3 regions of the Saccharopolyspora mangrovi genome follow, and region 2 is predicted to be linked to each of the others. Evidence: riboswitches for the same ligand, from Rfam matches in the RefSeq annotation. Region 2 holds a riboswitch; each other region holds the start of a gene.

Region 1 (5,859 bases), on a different contig from region 2:
CCGGATCGCGCAGATGCAGACCCACTTCCCGGGGGCGGACGTCGACGGTTACGAGGATCTGATCCGGGCGCCGATGATCGAGGCGCTGTCGATCCTGCCGGAGTACCTGCGCAACGAGGCCACCGAATCCGGCGAGGTGATCGACTACCGGGACTGGCAGGTCCCGCTCGGCCGCCGGTTCCGGGCGTTGAAGCTGTGGTCGGTGCTGCGCTGGTACGGCGCCGAGGGGCTGCGCGCGCACATCCGCGACACCGTCGCGCTGGCCCAGGAGTTCGCCGGGTGGGTGCGCGAGGACCCGGATTTCGAACTGCTGGAACCGCACCCGTTCGCGCTGGTCTGCTTCCGGCCGCGCTACCCGGACCTGCCCGCGGCCGAGGCCGACGAGCGCACCCACCGGATGATGAACGCGCTCAACGATTCCGGCGACCTCTACCTCACCCACACCAAGATCGACGGTCGGACCTTGCTGCGGCTGGCCATCGGTTCCCCGGCGACCGAGCGACGCCACGTCGAGGCGGCCTGGGAGGCGATCCGCCGGGCCGCCTAGACCGGGGCCGGGGTGCGGGTTTCGGTCCGGGTGCCCAGCACGCACGCCGTGGTCGCCAGGGCGATGCCGACGACCACTGCGGCCGAAGGGGTTTCGCCGAGCAGCGGCCAGGCGATCACGGCCGTGAACGGCGGTACCGCGCTGAACAGGGCGCTCGCCCGCGCCGCCCCGCCGACCGCGACCGCCCGCAGGTAGCAGCTCACGCCCAGCACCGAACCGGTGATCACCAGCCACAGCACGGTGATCCCGGCCTGCGCCCAGTGCGTGACGTGGCCGTGCTCGAACGCCGCGATCACCCCGATGACCAGCGCAGCAGCGACGGTCTGCACGGCACCGCCGGAGCGGATGTCGATGCCGCCGCAGTACCGCTGCTGGTAGAGGCCACCGGCCGAGAAGCCCAGCAGGCCCAGCAGCGTCAGCAGGATCGCCGGGTTCCACTCGCCCTCGGAAGCGACCTGCCCGCCCAGGGTGACCAGCACCGCCAGCACGCCCAGCACGAGGCCCAGCACCCGCCACCGGCTCAGCCGCTCCCGCAGCAGCAGCGCCGCCAGCGCGGCCGTGAGCACCGGGTTCATCGAGATCACCAGCGCCGTCACCGACGCGGGCACGCCGGCGGCCATCCCGCCGTAGCAGCCGCCGAACTGCATCGCGTGCGTCAGCAGCCCGGCCACCGCGCTGTGCCCGGCCGCGGCGCCGCTCGGCCAGGTGGCGCGTCCGACCAGCGCGATCACCGCCAGCACTCCCGCGGCGAGGGTGAGGCGCACGGTGGTCAGCAGGAACGGGGACGCGGCGGCCACTCCCAGCGCTCCGGTCGGGTAGCCGCTGGCCCAGAAGAAGACGACGGGAGCGGCGAGCGAGAGCGGGATCGACCGCGCGGAGGGCATGCTCGAAGACTTCACCGCGCGCCCCGGTGGCGTCCAACAACGATAAGCGATCGCGATCGATCGCGGCTGCTGATCGGTCTACGCTGAGCGCATGAGTGCAGTGCTCGACGTCGTCGCGCTGCGCAGCCTGGTGGCCGTCGCCGACTGCGGCGGCTTCCACCGGGCCGCGGCGGCGCTCTACCTGACCCAGTCGGCGATCAGCCAGCACCTGCGCAAGCTGGAGCGGGCGCTGGACCGCAAGCTCGTGGTCCGCGAGGGCAGGCAGGCCCGGTTCACCGCCGACGGCGAACTGGTGCTCGCTGAGGCCCGCCGCATCCTCGACGTGCACGACGACGCCGTGCGCAGGCTCGGCGCCGAAGGGCGCGGCACGCTGGTGTTCGGCTCCACCGAGCACGCCGCCGACCGGTTCCTGCCCGAACTGGCCTCCGGGATGCGCACGGCGTTCCCGGAACGCGAGATCCGCTTCCGCCTGGACCGCACGGCCCGGCTGGCCGACTCGGTCGACCGCGGCGGCATCGACATCGCGCTGCTCATCGACGACACCGTCTGCCGACGCAGCATCGACGCAGGTCAGCTGCGGCTGGAGTGGTTCGCCGCGCCGGACTGGCAGCCGCCTGCCGAGGACGTGCCGCTGCCGATGGTCGTGTTCGACCAGCCCTGCACGCTGCGCAGGCACGCGATGGAGGCGATGAACGCGCTGGGCCGGAGCCCGGACCTGGTCTGCGAGGCCGCCGACCTCTCCGGCGTGCTCGCCGCGACCCGCGCCGGTCTGGGCGTGACGCTGCTGCCGTCGACGAAGACGCGGCCGACGGGCCTGGTCGAACGCCGCGACCTGCCACGCCTGGAGCCCGCCCAGCTCCGGGTGCGCACCAGACCCGGCCTGCCGATGGAGGTCGCCGAGGCCGCCGCCCACGTCGTCCGCGACGTCCTCGCCGAGGTGGGGTGAGGCTTCGACCGGAACCTCACCGGCCCACGGGGTCAGGCGGGCAGGTGGACTCGGCGGTGGAGGCGGTCTCCGATGTCGTTGGAGGCGTTGTCGAGGAGCTTGTGGGCGAGTTCGAACAGGGCGCGGGCGATGGCGATCTCGTCGCCGATCTGCGGTACCTCCGGGTCGTCGGGGTGCCTGCGGGCCGTGCCGTGACCGTGCAGCGCCTGCCCGGCCGGTGTGGTGAAGCCGACGTCGGCGGTCGTCTTCGCTCCCGCCTCCACGACCTGCAGGTTCAGCGTGATCGAGTGCGTCTCGTTCATGGTGGCCTCCTTGACGCAGCATCGAGCCGGAGCAATGGGCTCGTCCACCGGGGTACCCCCGATCGGTCCGGTTGAAAGCGCCTTCGGCCGATCGAAGCCACGCGCAGATCACGCAACGTGATCGATTTCACCGAGTTTGACCTCGGACCGTAGATCAGGCAAGGATGACTGTCGCCGACAGTGCAGGAACCCGGTGCGAATCCGGGACGGTCCCGCCACTGTGACCGGGGAGTGGTCCCCACCCATCGCCACGGCTGCCACCAGCTGGAAGGCGGGGAACCACGCCGATCCGGGAGTCAGGACACTGCGTGCCGGCCCCGTGCCGCGAACCCGCGGCGCGCGGCCACCGAACCCCGGGCGGGAGAACCCAGGAGGTCGGAGAACCCATGAGCGGGGATGCCGAAGTGAGCCGGCCCACGGCCGGATGGGGCGCACGCGAGCGCCGGAAGTCAGCGGTCCTGCTGGCCGCCATAGGAGCACTGCACCTCGCGGGATGGGGTGCCTACCTGCTGCACGAGCAGGCGTTCAGCGCCGCCGGAGGCCTCGCCGCCGCCGGCACCACCGCCTACCTGCTCGGCCTGCGGCACGGATTCGACGCCGACCACGTCGCCGTCATCGACGACGCCACCCGGCTGCTGATGCAGCGCGGCAGGCGTCCGGTGTCCACCGGCATGTGGTTCGCCCTCGGCCACGCCAGCGTCGTGATGCTGCTGGCCTGCGCGATCGCCTTCATCGCCGGACCCGCCGCCCAGCAGTGGGCCGAGCAGACCGGCGTGCGCGTGGCCACCGCCGTCGACCTGATCGTCGTCGCCGTGCTGACCACCCTCGCCGTGCTCAACGCGCTCGTGCTGCGCGACGCCTGGCGGCTGCTGCGCCGGGCCCGCAGCGGCGCCATCGACGAAGCCGAGGTCGAACTCGTCCTCGGCCGCCGCGGACTGCTCGCGCGCCTGCTGCGCGGCCGGATGCAAGGCGTTGCCCGCTCCTGGCACCTGTTCGGCATCGGCCTGCTGTTCGGCCTCGGGATGCAGACCGCCACCGAGATCACGGTGCTGGCGATGGTCACCCCGGGGGCGAACCTTTCGGCGATCGCGGTGCTGAGCCTGCCGCTGCTGTTCGCCGCCGGGATGTGCACCGTGGACAGCGTCGACGGGATGCTCATGTCCCGCGCCTACACCTGGTCGCTGGCGCGCCCGCTGCGGCGGCTGTGGGTCAACGTCACCACCACCGCGCTGACCGTCGGGCTCGCCGCGCTCGTCGCCTTCGTCGTCCTCTGTGGACTCCTCGCCGAGTCGGGACTGGAGTTCCTCGGCGGGATCGCGGCCATCGCGGACCAGTTCGAGCTGCTCGGCTACTTGACCTTGGCGCTGTTCCTGCTGGTGTGGGGCGGCGCGGCGATGTGGTGGCGGCTCACCGCACGGAAGAACGCGGAAATCGCGTAGGGGAACAGGAACGACCATGAGGCGCACAGTGCATCCGATCGAGACCGAGTCCTACCGGATCATGCGGTCCCGAGCCGACTTCGACCGGTTCGAGCCGTTGACCCGGGCGGTCGTCGAACGCGTCGTGCACACCACCGCCGACCCCAGCTGGACCGGCGAGGTCGTCGCGGACGAGCCCGCGCTGCGGCAGGGCCGCGACGCCCTGCTGGCCGGCGCGCCGCTGATCACCGACGTGCGCATGGTCGCCTCCGGCATCACCGCCCGCGAGGTGCGGATCGGCCTGGACTTCCCGGGAGTCGCCGAGCTCGCCGCTTCCGAAGGCCTCACCCGATCCGCCGCAGGCATGCGACTCGCGGCGGCGGAACACCCCCGCGGCGCCGTGTGGGCGGTCGGCAACGCCCCCACCGCGCTCACCGAACTGCTCCGGCTCGCCGAGAACGGCGACCTGGAACCGGCGCTGATCGTCGGTGTCCCGGTCGGCTTCGTCGGCGCCGTCGACAGCAAGGCCGCACTGCGGCGCAGCGGCCTACCGGCCGTGAGCACCTTGACCGAACGCGGTGGGGCGGCGATCGCTGCCGCCGCCATCAACGCCCTGCTCTACTGGGCAGAACCTGGAGGTAACCGGTGACCGAACCGCTGCTGGTCGTGGGCCACGGCACGGTGGACGAACGAGGTGTGTCGGAGTTCCACGCCTTCCTGGAGCGGCTGAAGGCGCGCATGGCCGCGGCCGGTGTCGACACCTCCGGCGGCTTCATCGAGCTGTCCGCCCCCGCGGTCACCGAAGCCTGGGCCGAGCTCACCGACAAGGGCCACCGCCGGATGGCCGCCGTGCCGCTGGTCCTGGTCGCCGCCGGGCACGGCAAGGGCGACATCCCGGCCGCGCTGGAGCGCGAAGTCCGCCGGCACCCCGGCACGTCGTTCGTCTTCGGCCGCCCGCTCGGCCCGCACCCGATCCTGCTGGACCTGCTCGCCGAGCGGATCGCCGCGGAGGTCCCGCGCGAGGAATGGGTCGACACCGCAGTGGTTCTCGTGGGCCGCGGCTCCACCGACCCCGACGCCAACGCCGAAGTGTGCAAGGTCTCACGCCTCTTGCAGGAGACCTGCGGCTTCGACACTGTTGAGACCGCGTTCATCTCCCTGGCATCGCCGGACGTCCCTGGCGGGCTGGACCGGGCTCGCAAGCTCGGGGCCAAGCGCGTCGTGGTGGCCCCGTACTTCCTGTTCGACGGCGTGCTGCCGCAGCGCGTCGTGACGCAGGCGCGCGAGTGGGCCCAGACCGCGCCGGAGCTCGAGCTCCACGTCGCCGGATACCTGGGGGACTGCGATGCCCTGGTCGACCTCGTCGTGGAGCGGTACCACGAGGCCCTGCACGGCGACATCCGGATGAACTGTGACACCTGCGCGTACCGGGTGCTGCTGCCGGGTTTCGAGGACAAACTGGGTGCACCGCAGACGCCGCACCACCACCCAGACGACCCGACCGGACACGGTCACGCACACGGACACGCACATGGCCACTCCATCGGATAACCACTACCTCGCCGGACTCGACCTCAGCGGTCGCCGCGTCGTCGTGGTCGGTGCCGGGCCCGTCGCTCAGCGACGGCTCCCCCGGCTGATCAAGGCAGGCGCCGCCGTCGAGGTGATCGCCCCGCAGGCGACGCCCGCGGTGGAAGCGCTGGCCGACTCGGGCGAGATCACCTGGAGCCGCCGCGAATACCGCGACGGCGACCTCGACGGC
Region 2 (5,859 bases):
CGCGGTGCAGGTCGACGAACCCGCCCTGCGCGAGCTCCTGCCGCTGCGCGCCGAGCAGCGGCAGGCGTACCTGAAGTGGGCGGTGGAGTCGTTCCGGCTGGCCACCTCGGGCGTGTCGGACGCGACGCAGATCCACACCCACCTGTGCTACTCGGAGTTCGGCGACGTCATCGACGCGATCGTCGCCCTGGACGCCGACGTGACCAGCATCGAGGCGGCCCGCTCGCGCATGGAGGTGCTGGCCGACCTCAACGCGGTGGGTTTCGACCGGGGAGTCGGGCCCGGGGTCTACGACATCCACTCGCCCCGGGTGCCGGACACGCAGGAGATGGCGGACCTGCTCAAGGCGGCCGGTGCGGCCGTCCCGGCCGACCGCCTGTGGGTCAACCCCGATTGCGGTCTCAAGACCCGCGACTACGCCCAGGTGGAACCGGCTCTCCGCAACATGGCTGAGGCAGCCCGTCAAGCCCGGGGCTGACGCGACCCGGGGGCCGAGCCCGCAGCTCGGCCCCCGGAACCGCGACGGTCAGTCCCAGCTCAACGCCGCGCCGGACTGGTACTCCGTCACGCGGGTTTCGAAGAAGTTCTTCTCCTTCTTCAGGTCCATCGTCTCCGACATCCACGGGAACGGGTTGTCGGTCTCCGGGAACACCGGTTCCAGGCCGAGCTGGGCGCAGCGGCGGTTGGTGATGAACCGCATGTACTGCTCGCACAGCTCGGCGTTGAGCCCGAGCATCCCGCGCGGCATGGTGTCCCGGCCGTAGGCGTTCTCCAGCTCGCAGGCCTCGCGCAGCATCGTGCGGGCCTCCTGCTGGAACTCCGAGGTCCACAGGTGCGGGTTCTCCAGCTTGATCTGGTTGATGCAGTCGATGCCGAAGTTCAGGTGGATCGACTCGTCGCGCAGGATGTACTGGTACTGCTCGGCGATGCCGACCATCTTGTTGCGCCTGCCCAGCGACAGGATCTGCGCGAACCCGGTGTAGAACCACATGCCCTCGAAGATCACGTAGAAGGCGATGAGGTCCCGCAGGAACGCCTGGTCGGCCTCCGGGGTGCCGGTCGCGAAGTCCGGGTTCTCCAGGTTCTGCGTGTAGCGCAGCGCCCACGCGTCCTTGTCGGCGATCGACGGGATCTCCCGGTAGGCGTTGAACAACTCGCCCTCGTCCAGGCCCAGGCTCTCGCAGATGTACTGGAAGGTGTGGGTGTGCACGGCCTCCTCGAAGGCCTGCCGCAGCAGGTACTGCCGGCACTCCGGGTTCGTGAGGTGCCGGTAGACGGCGAGCACGATGTTGTTGGCCACCAACGATTCCGCGGTGGCGAAGAACCCGAGGTTGCGCTTGAGCATGGTGCGCTCGTCCTCGGTGAGCCCGTCGCGGGACTTCCACAGCGCGATGTCGGCCTGCATGGACACCTCGGTGGGCATCCAGTGGTTGTTGCACCCGGCGAGGTACTTGTCCCACGCCCAGCCGTACTTCAGCGGCAGCAGCTGGTTGACGTCGGCCCGGGAGTTGATCATCGCCTTCTCGGCGACGTCGACCCGCCCGCCGTCGCGATCGATCGTGCCGAGTCCGGTGGTGGTGCTCATCTGCTCCTTCTCCTGGGGGATCACTGGCAGGCCTCGCATTCGGGGTCCTCGACCGAGCAGGCGGCCGGGACGGCGTTGAGCTTGCCGTCGGTGCCGCGCAACGTGGACTTCTCCACGTGGGTGGCGCTGGTCGAGCGCAGGTAGTAGGTGGTCTTGAGGCCCTTGCGCCAGGCCAGCCGGTAGAGCTCGTCGAGCTTGCGGCCGCTGGGCGTGGCCAGGTACAGGTTCAGCGACTGCGCCTGGTCGATCCACTTCTGGCGGCGCGCGGCTGCCTCGACCAGCCAGCGCGGCTCGATCTCGAAAGCCGTGGCGTAGAGGGTCTTGAGCTCGTCCGGGATGCGCTCGATCGGCCCGAGCGACCCGTCGTAGAACTTCAGGTCGGCCACCATCGCCTCGTCCCACAGCCCGGCCCGCTTGAGGTCGGCCACCAGGTGCGGGTTGACCACGGTGAAGTCACCGGACATGTTCGACTTGACGAACAGGTTGCGGTACAGCGGCTCGATGGACTGCCCGACCCCGCAGATGTTGGCGATGGTCGCGGTCGGCGCGATGGCCATCACGTTGGAGTTGCGCATCCCGTTGCCGCGCACCCGGTCCCGCAGCGAGCTCCAGTCCAACGTGGACGTGCGGTCCAGGTCTGCCTCACCGCGCGCCTCCTGGACGAACTCCTGCGAATCGATCGGCAGGACTCCCCGGCTCCACAGCGACCCCTCGAAGGTCTCGTAGCGCCCGCGCTCCTCGGCCAGCCGGCTGGAGGCGTCGATGGCGTGGTAGCTGATCTCCTCCATGCTGCGGTCGGCGAACTCCACCGCGTCCTCGGAGGACATCGGGACGCGCAGCTTGAGCAGCGCGTCCGAGAAGCCCATCAACCCCAACCCGACCGGGCGGTGGCGCATGTTGGAGCGCTCGGCCTCGGGGATCGTGTAGAAGTTGATGTCGATGACGTTGTCGAGCATCCGCACCGCCGTGCGCACGGTCGCGGCCAGCCGATCGCGGTCCAGCCCTTCGGCGGTGACGTGCCGGGCGAGGTTCACCGAGCCCAGGTTGCACACCGCGACCTCGTCGGCGGCGGTGTTCAGGGTGATCTCGGTGCACAGGTTCGACGAGTGCACCACGCCCGCGTGCTGCTGCGGCGAACGCAGGTTGCACGGGTCCTTGAACGTGATCCACGGGTGCCCGGTCTCGAACAGCATGGTCAGCATCCGGCGCCACAGGTCCACCGCGCGCATCCGCCGGAACACCCGGACCTCCCCGCGATCGGCCGCGGCCTCGTAGGCCCGGTAGCGCTCGGCGAACTCCGCGCCGTAGAGGTCGTGCAGGTCAGGGGCCTCATCGGGGGAGAAGAGCGTCCAGGGCTCGTCGGCCTCGACGCGGCGCAGGAACTCGTCGGGAACCCAGTTCGCGGTGTTCATGTCGTGCGTGCGCCGCCGGTCGTCGCCGGTGTTCTTGCGCAGGTCCAGGAACTCCTCGACGTCGATGTGCCAGGTCTCCAGGTACGCGCACACCGCGCCCTTGCGTTTGCCGCCCTGGTTGACCGCCACCGCCGCGTCGTTGGCGATCTTCAGGAACGGCACCACGCCCTGCGACTCGCCGTTGGTGCCGTGGATGTGGGCGCCGATGCCGCGCACCGGCGTCCAGTCGTTGCCCAGGCCGCCGGAGTACTTGGCCAGCAGCGCGTTGTTGCGGTACGAGCTGAAGATCGACTGCAGGTCGTCGTCCACAGTGGTCAGGAAGCACGAGGACAGCTGCGGCCGGGTGGTTCCGGAGTTGAACAGCGTCGGCGTCGAGCACATGAAGTCGAACGACGACAGCAGCCGGTAGAACTCGATGGCGCGCGCGTCCCGGTCGTCCTCGCGCAGCGCCAGCCCCATCGCCACCCGCATGAAGAACGCCTGCGGCAGTTCGAACCGGGTGCCGTCGTGGTGCAGGAAGTACCGGTCGTAGAGCGTCTGCAGCCCCAGGAAGTCGAAGGCCAGGTCGCGTTCGGCCTCCAGGGCGGCGCCCAGCCGGGGCAGGTCGAAGCGGGCCAGTTCCGGGTCCAGCCGGCACACCTCGACGCCGCGGCGCACGTAGTCGGCGAAGTAGGTGGCGTAGCGGTCCCGCATCTGGTCCTGGTCGGCCTGCTGCGGCGCACCTGCCAGGTAGCTCAGCGCTTCGCCGCGCAGCTTGTCCAGCAGCAGCCGCGCGGTCACCCGGGCGTAGTTCGGCTCGGATTCCACGAGCGTGCGCGCCGACATGATCAGCGCTTCGCCGAGTTCGGCGTCGCTGATGCCGGGGTAGATGTTGCGCTCGACCTCGGTGAGCACCGCCGACGGGTCCACGTCGACGAGCCCCGCGCAGGCCTGGTCGACCACTGTGGACACTCGGCCGCCGGTGAGCGGGATGGGTTCGGACAGTGCGGTGTCGGTCACCGGGACTCTCTCCTCGCGAGCTCGGAAGGCATGCCCGGAACCAGCGGCGACAGCACGCGAGGACGCGACGGCGGCGGCGCTCGTCGCATGTCCGCGTGGACCCTCCCGCGAGGTCCCGGACGGCGCGCACGGTCGTGCGCGCGCCGATGGCAGGTCTTCGGACTCGCGGGCGTCCGGGGGTGGCGCAGCTCCAACTGGAGCGTCGCCACCTCAAGACCGGTCCTACTGGCCGTCGCTTCCCGGACGCGTGACGTCCAGTGCGTGATGACGGCGGTCGTTCCCGCTCACCGCTGCGGGGCAGTCCCGGATTCGCACCGGGTTCCCTGTTGCCACACCGGACCCGCGCGGGCCCGGTGAACCATCAGCGATCGACACTCTACATCTTGGGGCTGATCTGTCGTCCAACACCAACATGGGCGTGTCGGAGGGAGAAATGGGTCACTCGCCGAACCACCGGGCCAGGTGCGTCACGAGCTCCTGCTGATCGTCCCCGGCCCAGGCCACGTGCCCGTCCGGGCGCAGCAGCACGGCGGCCGCGTCCAGTTCCTCGGCGACGTCGACGACGTGATCGACCCGGTCCGCCCAGCCCTCGGCCGACAGTGCCCCCGTCTGGTCGAGCAGCAGACCGCGACCGGTGCGCAGCTGCTCGTAGAGCCGTCCGCGCTTGAGCGCGAGGTCCCGCATCCGCGTGCCGACCAGCGGGCTGTCGTCGTCGAAGTCGTAGCGCACGGCGGTCGCGATGATCTTCTCGGTGAGGTGCCGGTTGACCACGTCGAAGTCCATCAGCTCCGACACCAGCCGCCGCACGGCCCGCGCGCCCGGTTCGGTGGACATCAGCTGCATCTGCGCCCGGGTGTTGTCCAGGACGTCGGCGGCGACCGGACGCCGTTCGGCCTGGTAGGTGTCCAGCAGCCCGTCCGGCGCCCACCCGGAGATCTCGGCGGCGAGCTTCCAGCCGAGGTTGAAGGCGTCCTGCAGCCCCAGGTTGAGCCCTTGCCCGCCGACCGGCGGATGGATGTGCGCGGCGTCGCCTGCCAGGATGACCCGGCCTGACCGGTATCGCTCGGCCTGCCGGGTGGCGTCACCGATGCGCGCGAGCCGGCGAGGGGAGTGGACGCCGAAGTCGGTGCCCGCTACCGCGTCGAGCCGGCCCCTGAGCTCGTCGAGGGTCGGCGGGGCGTCGCGGTCCTCGGCCACACCTGCGGCGGGCACCACGACCCGGCACCACTCCCCGTCGAGAGGGCCCACTCCGAAGCGCTTCTGGGTGGCGCGGACCTCGGCGGTCACCGCGGCCATCGCCTCCGGCGACGCCGTCGCCTTCACCTCACCCAGCAGCGTGTCGGTCCTGGACGGCTCGCCGGGAAAACCGATCCCGCTCAGCTTGCGCACGGTGCTGCGGCCGCCGTCGCACCCGACGAGGTAGCGCGCGCGCAACCGCGTCCCATCGGCGAGCTCGGCGCGGACGCCGTCCTCGTGCTGGTCGAGCCCGACCAGTTCGCAGCCGCGCCGCAGGTCCGTCCCGAGTTCGGCGGCCCACTCGGCCAGCAGGCGTTCGGTGGTGGTCTGCGGGATGCCCAGCACGTAGCCGTGCGCGGTGTCCAGGCCTTCGGGCGCGGGCTTGGAGATGGCCGCGAAGAAGCCCCCGAGCGGGTACTTCGTCCCCTCGGCCAGGAACCGCTCCAGCCGTCCCCGCTGGTCCAGCACCTCGATGCTGCGCACGTGCAGACCCAACGCCCGCACGAAGTCCGTGGGCTCCGTGGCCTTGTCCACCACGACCACGTCCACCCCGTGCAACCGCAGCTCGGCGGCCAGCATCAGCCCGGTGGGGCCAGCCCCCACGACGATCACATCAGTCACGAAAAC
Region 3 (5,859 bases), on a different contig from region 2:
AAGGACGGCGGTGAGGCCGCCCACGCGCTGGGCGAGCGGTCGACCGTCGTGCCCGCGCCGAGCGTCGAGGTCGTCGAACCGGTCGGCGCCGGTGACGCCTTCGCCGCCGGGTTCCTCTCCGGCGTGCTGCGCGGCGAGGACGACCAGCGCTGCCTGCGCCGGGGGCACCTGCTGGCCGCGCACAGCCTGCGCAGCACCGAGGACCACACCACCCCGCCCGATGCCGAATCGCTGGAACGCTGGCTGAGCCTCGACCAACAGCGTTGGGGCGCACTGCGATTCGACGGGAGCGAGTGAGACGTGCCCTTCCTCGACGAACTGTTCGCCAAGCCGGTGATGGCGATCCTGCGCGGCATGGACCCGCAGCGGACCGTCGAACTCGCCGAACGCGCCTGGGACCTGGGCATCGACGCCGTCGAGGTCCCGATCGAGACCCCGGAGGCCGAGCCGTCGCTGGCGGCCGCCGTGCGCGCCGGGACCGAACGCGGCCGCCCGGTCGGCGCGGGCACGATCAGCACCTCGGACCAGCTGCGCACCGCGCGGGAACTCGGCGCGGCCTTCACCATCGCGCCCGGTCTGGACGCCGACGTCGTGCAGCTCAGCGCCGAGCTCGACCTGCCGCACGTGCCCGGCGTGGCCACGCCCAGCGAGATCCAGCAGGCGCTGCGGCTCGGCCTGTCGTGGGTGAAGGCTTTCCCCGCCGCGGAGCTGGGCAGCAGCTGGTTCCGCGCGATGAGGGGTCCCTTCCCCGCGCTGCGCGTGGTCGCCACCGGCGGCATGAACGCCCGCAACGCCCCCGAGTTCCTGCAGGCGGGCGCCGACGTGGTCGCCGTCGGTTCGGCGCTGGAAGATGACGCCCAGCTGCCCGCCCTGGCGCAGCTCATCGACGGGTGAGCGAAGTTTCAGCTGGAACTTCCCCCGCGGCGGTGAACGAAGGTGTCGACTGAACCCGTGGTCCCTCGGGGCGGGTTCCAACCGAAGCTCCCGTCGCTGTGCGGGACGTGGTCGTGACGAACTTGGAAGAGGAGAAGTCGTGAAGGTTCACGTTGGTCCGGTGGCGAACGCCGAACTGGAGGCCGCCGTGGTGGCCGCCGGCGCTGAGCTGAGCTCCGCCGGGGACGCGAACGCGCTGGTGTGGTTCGGCGGGGAGCCGAGCCGGTTCGCCGAGTACGACCGCCCGGGCCTGGAGTGGGTTCAGCTGCCCTCGGCGGGCATCGAGTCGTGGGTGGCCGCCGGTGTGCTGCGCGAGGACCTCACCTTCACCTCGGCCGCCGGCACCTTCGCGCAGACCGTCGCCGAGCACACGCTCGGGCTGATGCTCACCGGCGCGCGGCAGCTGGCGACGATGGCCCGCGCCACCAGCTGGCAGCGCCCGGAGGGCATGCGCAGCCTCACCGGATCGACCGTCGGCATCATCGGTGCAGGTGGGATCGGCAAGGCGCTGATCGAGATGCTGCGTCCCTTCGGCGTGCGGGTGCTGGCGGTGAACCGCTCCGGCAAGCCGGTGCTCGGTGCCGAGCGGACCTGGCCCGCGGAGGACGCCGGGGGAGTCCGCGAGGTGTTCGCCGAGTCCGACTTCGTCGTGGTGGCGGCTCCGGCGACCTCGGCCACCTCGAAGCTCGTCGACGCGGCCGCGCTCGAGGCGATGAAGTCCGGCGCGTGGCTGATCAACATCGCCCGGGGATCCCTCGTCGACACCGAAGCGCTGGTCGAGGCCCTGGACGCGGGTCGGATCGGCGGTGCCGCCCTCGACGTGACCGACCCCGAGCCGCTGCCCGACGGGCACCCCCTGTTCAGCCACCCGCGCGCGCTGATCTCGCCGCACACCGCGAACCCGCCCTCGCTGCAGATGCCCGCGCTGGCCCGCCGCGTCGAGGAGAACATCCGCCGCCACATGGCCGGCCAACCCCTCCTGGGCCTGGTCGACGTCGCGGCCGGGTACTGACGTCAGGCAACCGGCGAAGCCGGTTTCTCTTCCTCCACCTGAGGCACTGGCACCGCGGTGCCCTCCCCTGCGGGGGATTTCTGAGCGTCTTCGCGGCGAGTACGCCGTGACGCCGCGTGTTCGAAATGCTCAAGGAGCGGCGCACGGAGTCCACGAAGGCGCTGCGCTTTCCCGTTCGGGGGTTTCCGCTACCCGCACCGCCACGCAAGTTGAGGTGCTCCTCCAGAGGAGATCTTTCTCGCGAAATCGTGTGATGGGTGGTCCCTGATCGCGCGGTCGATAGGATGGCTGCGCCAGTACGGCGGTGACGTGGAGGAACCCGGTGTGAGGCCGGGGCGGTCGCGCCACTGTGACCGGGGAGCGGACCCCTGGCAGCCACGGCCCTGACGGGCTGGAAGGCGGGGACACCGCGAGGATCCGGGAGCCAGGAACTCCTGCCGCCGTGACCCCCCCGCCGGGGCGCGCACCCCGAGAGAGGATCACCGTGAGCGAGCCTGCCCGCGACGCCCGAGTTCTGCTGCTGTCCACTGCGGACACCGACCTGCTGGCCGCGCGTGCCGCCGAGGCCGACTACCGCGTCGCCAACCCCTCCCGGGTGGCCGCCGAGGACGTCCCGGCGCTGCTGGAGGACGTCGACGTCGTGGTCGTCCGGTTGCTGGGCGGTCGTCGCGCTTGGGAGGAGGGCCTCGACGCGGTGCTGGCCTCGGGCCTGCCGACCGTGGCGCTGGGCGGCGAGGCGACCCCGGACGCCGAGCTGATGACGCTGTCCACGGTGCCCGCCGGTGTGGCCACGCAGGCCCTGGCCTACCTGGTCGAAGGCGGCCCGGAGAACCTCGCGCAGCTGGCGAACTTCCTGTCCGACACGGTGCTGCTGACCGGCACCGGGTTCACCGAGCCGCAGTCGATGCCCGAGTTCGGCCTGCACGGCGAGCGCGCGCACGACCCGTCGCGGCCGACGATCGGCGTCGTCTTCTACCGGGCGCACGCGCTGTCCGGCAACACCGCGTTCGTCGACACCCTCGCCGACCAGGTCGAATCCGCCGGCGCCAACGTCGTGCCGGTGTTCTGCGGCTCGCTGCGCGGCCTGTCCGACGCCGCCGGTCTGCGCGAGCTGCTGGCGGGCTGCGACGCGCTGATCGCCACCGTGCTCGCCGCGGGCGGTGCCGTGGCCGCGGACGCCAGCGCGGGCGGTGACGAGGACTCCTGGGACGCCGGTGCGCTGGCCGAACTCGACATCCCCGTGCTGCAGGGTCTGTGCCTGACCACCAGCCGCGCGGTGTGGGCCGACAGCGACGCCGCGCTGTCGCCGATGGACGCGGCGATGCAGGTCGCCGTGCCGGAGTTCGACGGCCGGCTGATCAGCGTTCCGTTCTCCTTCAAGGAGGAGGGCCCGGAGGGCATCCCGGTCTACGTCGCCGACCCGGAGCGCGCGGCCCGCGTGGCCTCCACGGCGGTGTCGCTGGCGCGGCTGCGGCACGTGGACAATTCCGCCAAGCGCCTCGGCGTGGTGCTTTCGTCGTACCCGACCAAGCACTCCCGCGTCGGCAACGCCGTCGGCCTGGACACCCCGGCATCGGCGGTCGTGCTGCTGCGCGCGCTGGAGGAGGCCGGCTACGACCTGGGCGGGCTGGACGTGGCCGGTCTGGACGGCGACACCCTGATCCACCGGCTCATCTCCGCCGGTGGTCACGACGTGGAGTGGCTGACCGAGGAGCAGATGGCCGAGGCCGCGATCCGCGTCCCGGCGACCCGCTACCGCGAGTGGTTCGACGCGCTGCCCGAGGAGCTGCGCGCGTCGATGACCGAGCACTGGGGCGCCCCGCCCGGCAGCCTCTACGTCGACGACGAGGGCCACCTCTACGTCGCGGCGCTGCGGTTCGGCAACGTGGTGATCCTGATCCAGCCGCCGCGCGGGTTCGGCGAGAACCCGATCGCGATCTACCACGACCCGGACCTGCCGCCCTCGCACCAGTACCTGGCGGCCTACCGCTGGCTGGCCGAGGACTTCGGCGCGCACGCGGTGATCCACCTGGGCAAGCACGGCACGCTGGAGTGGCTGCCCGGCAAGGGCCTCGGGCTGGCCGCGGACTGCGCGCCGGACGCGGTGCTGGGCGACATGCCGTTCGTGTACCCGTTCATCGTCAACGACCCGGGCGAGGGCACGCAGGCCAAGCGGCGCGGCCACGCGACCGTGGTGGACCACATGATCCCGCCGATGGCGCGCGCCGACGCCTACGGCGACATCGCCAAGCTGGAGCAGCTGCTCGACGAGTACGCGCTGGTCACCGACCTGGACCCGGAGAAGAAACCGGCGCTGCGCAACCAGATCTGGGAGCTGGTCACCCAGGCCGAGCTGCACCACGACCTGCACCAGGAGGGCCAGCCGGACGCGGAGTCCTTCGACGACTTCGTGATGCACATCGACGGCTACCTGTGCGAGATCAAGGACGTGCAGATCCGCGACGGCCTGCACATCCTCGGCCGCGCGCCGCGGGACGAGGAGCTGGTCAACGACGTGCTGGCGATCCTGCGCGCCAAGCAGGTCTTCGGCGGCAAGGTCGGCGCGCTGCCCGGTCTGCGCTCCGCGCTTTCAGTCCACTTCGGACTCGACGAGCAGGCGCTGCTGGCCGAGCCCGGTGCCCGCGCGGACGTCCCGGCCGAGCTGACCGCGCTCGTCGAGGGCCCGTCGGCTTCCGCGTCGGACGCGGTGGACCTGCTGGAATCGTTGGCGCGCAAGCTGATCGAGGCGCTGGCCGGCACCGGCTGGGACGTCGAGCGCGCCGAGCAGGTCGTCACCGACGTGATCGGCACCCGAGTCGAGGACCTGGTGCGGGTGCTGCGGTTCGCCTGCGCCGAGCTGGTGCCGCGACTGGCGCGCACCACCGACGAGGTCGACCACGTGCTGCGCGCGCTCAACGGCGGTTTCGTGCCGGCGGGCCCGTCGGGTTCGCCCACCCGGGGGCTGATCTCGGTGCTGCCGACCGGTCGCAACTTCTACTCGGTGGACCCCAAGGCCATCCCGTCCCGCAACGCCTTCGACGTCGGTTCCGCGCTCGCCGATTCGCTCATCGCCCGGCACGTCGCCGACACGGGGGAGAACCCGCGTTCGGTCGGTCTGACCGTGTGGGGCACCTCGGCGATGCGGACCCAGGGCGACGACATCGCCGAGATCCTGTGGCTGCTGGGTTGCCGCCCGAAGTGGGACGACGCCTCGCGGCGGGTCACCGGCTTCGAGGTCGTCGAAGTCGCCGAGCTCGGCCGGCCGCGGATCGACGTGGTGGTGCGCATCTCCGGCTTCTTCCGCGACGCGTTCCCGCACGTCGTCTCGCTGATCGACGACGCGGTGCAGACCGTCGCCAAGCTCGACGAGCCCGACGAGGACAACTACGTCGCCGCGCACTACCGCGCCGACGTCGGTGAGCACGGCGACGACCGGCGGGCCTCGACGCGCATCTTCGGCTCCAAGCCGGGCGCCTACGGTGCCGGGCTGCTGCCGCTGATCGACGCCCGCAACTGGCGCAGCGACGCCGACCTCGCCGAGGTCTACGCGACCTGGGGCGGTTACGCGTACGGCCGGGGGCTCGACGGGCGCGAGGCGCGCGGTGACATGGAGACGGCGTTCAAGCGGATCCAGGTGGCGGCCAAGAACGTCGACACCCGCGAGCACGACATCGCCGACTCCGACGACTACTTCCAGTACCACGGCGGCATGGTCGCGATGGTGCGCTCGCTGTCCGGGCAGAACCCGGCCGCCTACGTGGGTGATTCGGCGGTGCCGCACGCGGTCAAGACGCGCACGCTGGGCGAGGAGACCAAGCGGGTCTTCCGGGCCCGGGTGGTCAACCCGAAGTGGATCTCGGCGATGCAGCGGCACGGCTACAAGGGCGCGTTCGAGCTCGCCGCCACGGTGGACT

Evidence for each region. Region 2 has a riboswitch for cobalamin ahead of R4I43_RS23435 (ribonucleoside-diphosphate reductase subunit alpha). Riboswitches for the same ligand answer to the same signal wherever they lie in the genome.
Region 1: another riboswitch for cobalamin. It lies ahead of R4I43_RS05875 (HoxN/HupN/NixA family nickel/cobalt transporter); the one in region 2 lies ahead of R4I43_RS23435 (ribonucleoside-diphosphate reductase subunit alpha).
Region 3: another riboswitch for cobalamin. It lies ahead of cobN (cobaltochelatase subunit CobN); the one in region 2 lies ahead of R4I43_RS23435 (ribonucleoside-diphosphate reductase subunit alpha).

What each region holds. Positions count from the first base shown of each region.
Region 1 covers NZ_JAWLNX010000003.1:201,479-207,337, forward strand. Annotated here, with positions in the region: partial or broken gene R4I43_RS05855 (pyridoxal-dependent decarboxylase) at 65-547, shown strand; gene R4I43_RS05860 (DMT family transporter) at 544-1,431, opposite strand; gene R4I43_RS05865 (LysR substrate-binding domain-containing protein) at 1,523-2,377, shown strand; gene R4I43_RS05870 (DUF1876 domain-containing protein) at 2,410-2,679, opposite strand; cobalamin riboswitch at 2,863-2,986, shown strand; gene R4I43_RS05875 (HoxN/HupN/NixA family nickel/cobalt transporter) at 3,084-4,118, shown strand; gene R4I43_RS05880 (precorrin-8X methylmutase) at 4,135-4,746, shown strand; gene R4I43_RS05885 (sirohydrochlorin chelatase) at 4,743-5,648, shown strand; gene cobA (uroporphyrinogen-III C-methyltransferase) at 5,629-5,859, shown strand, end outside.
Region 2 covers NZ_JAWLNX010000018.1:28,506-34,364, reverse strand. Annotated here, with positions in the region: gene metE (5-methyltetrahydropteroyltriglutamate--homocysteine S-methyltransferase) at 1-478, shown strand, start outside; gene R4I43_RS23440 (ribonucleotide-diphosphate reductase subunit beta) at 527-1,585, opposite strand; gene R4I43_RS23435 (ribonucleoside-diphosphate reductase subunit alpha) at 1,606-3,996, opposite strand; cobalamin riboswitch at 4,128-4,374, opposite strand; gene rox (rifampin monooxygenase) at 4,435-5,853, opposite strand.
Region 3 covers NZ_JAWLNX010000003.1:176,250-182,108, forward strand. Annotated here, with positions in the region: gene R4I43_RS05735 (sugar kinase) at 1-297, shown strand, start outside; gene R4I43_RS05740 (bifunctional 4-hydroxy-2-oxoglutarate aldolase/2-dehydro-3-deoxy-phosphogluconate aldolase) at 301-894, shown strand; gene R4I43_RS05745 (D-isomer specific 2-hydroxyacid dehydrogenase family protein) at 1,034-1,945, shown strand; cobalamin riboswitch at 2,259-2,378, shown strand; gene cobN (cobaltochelatase subunit CobN) at 2,430-5,859, shown strand, end outside.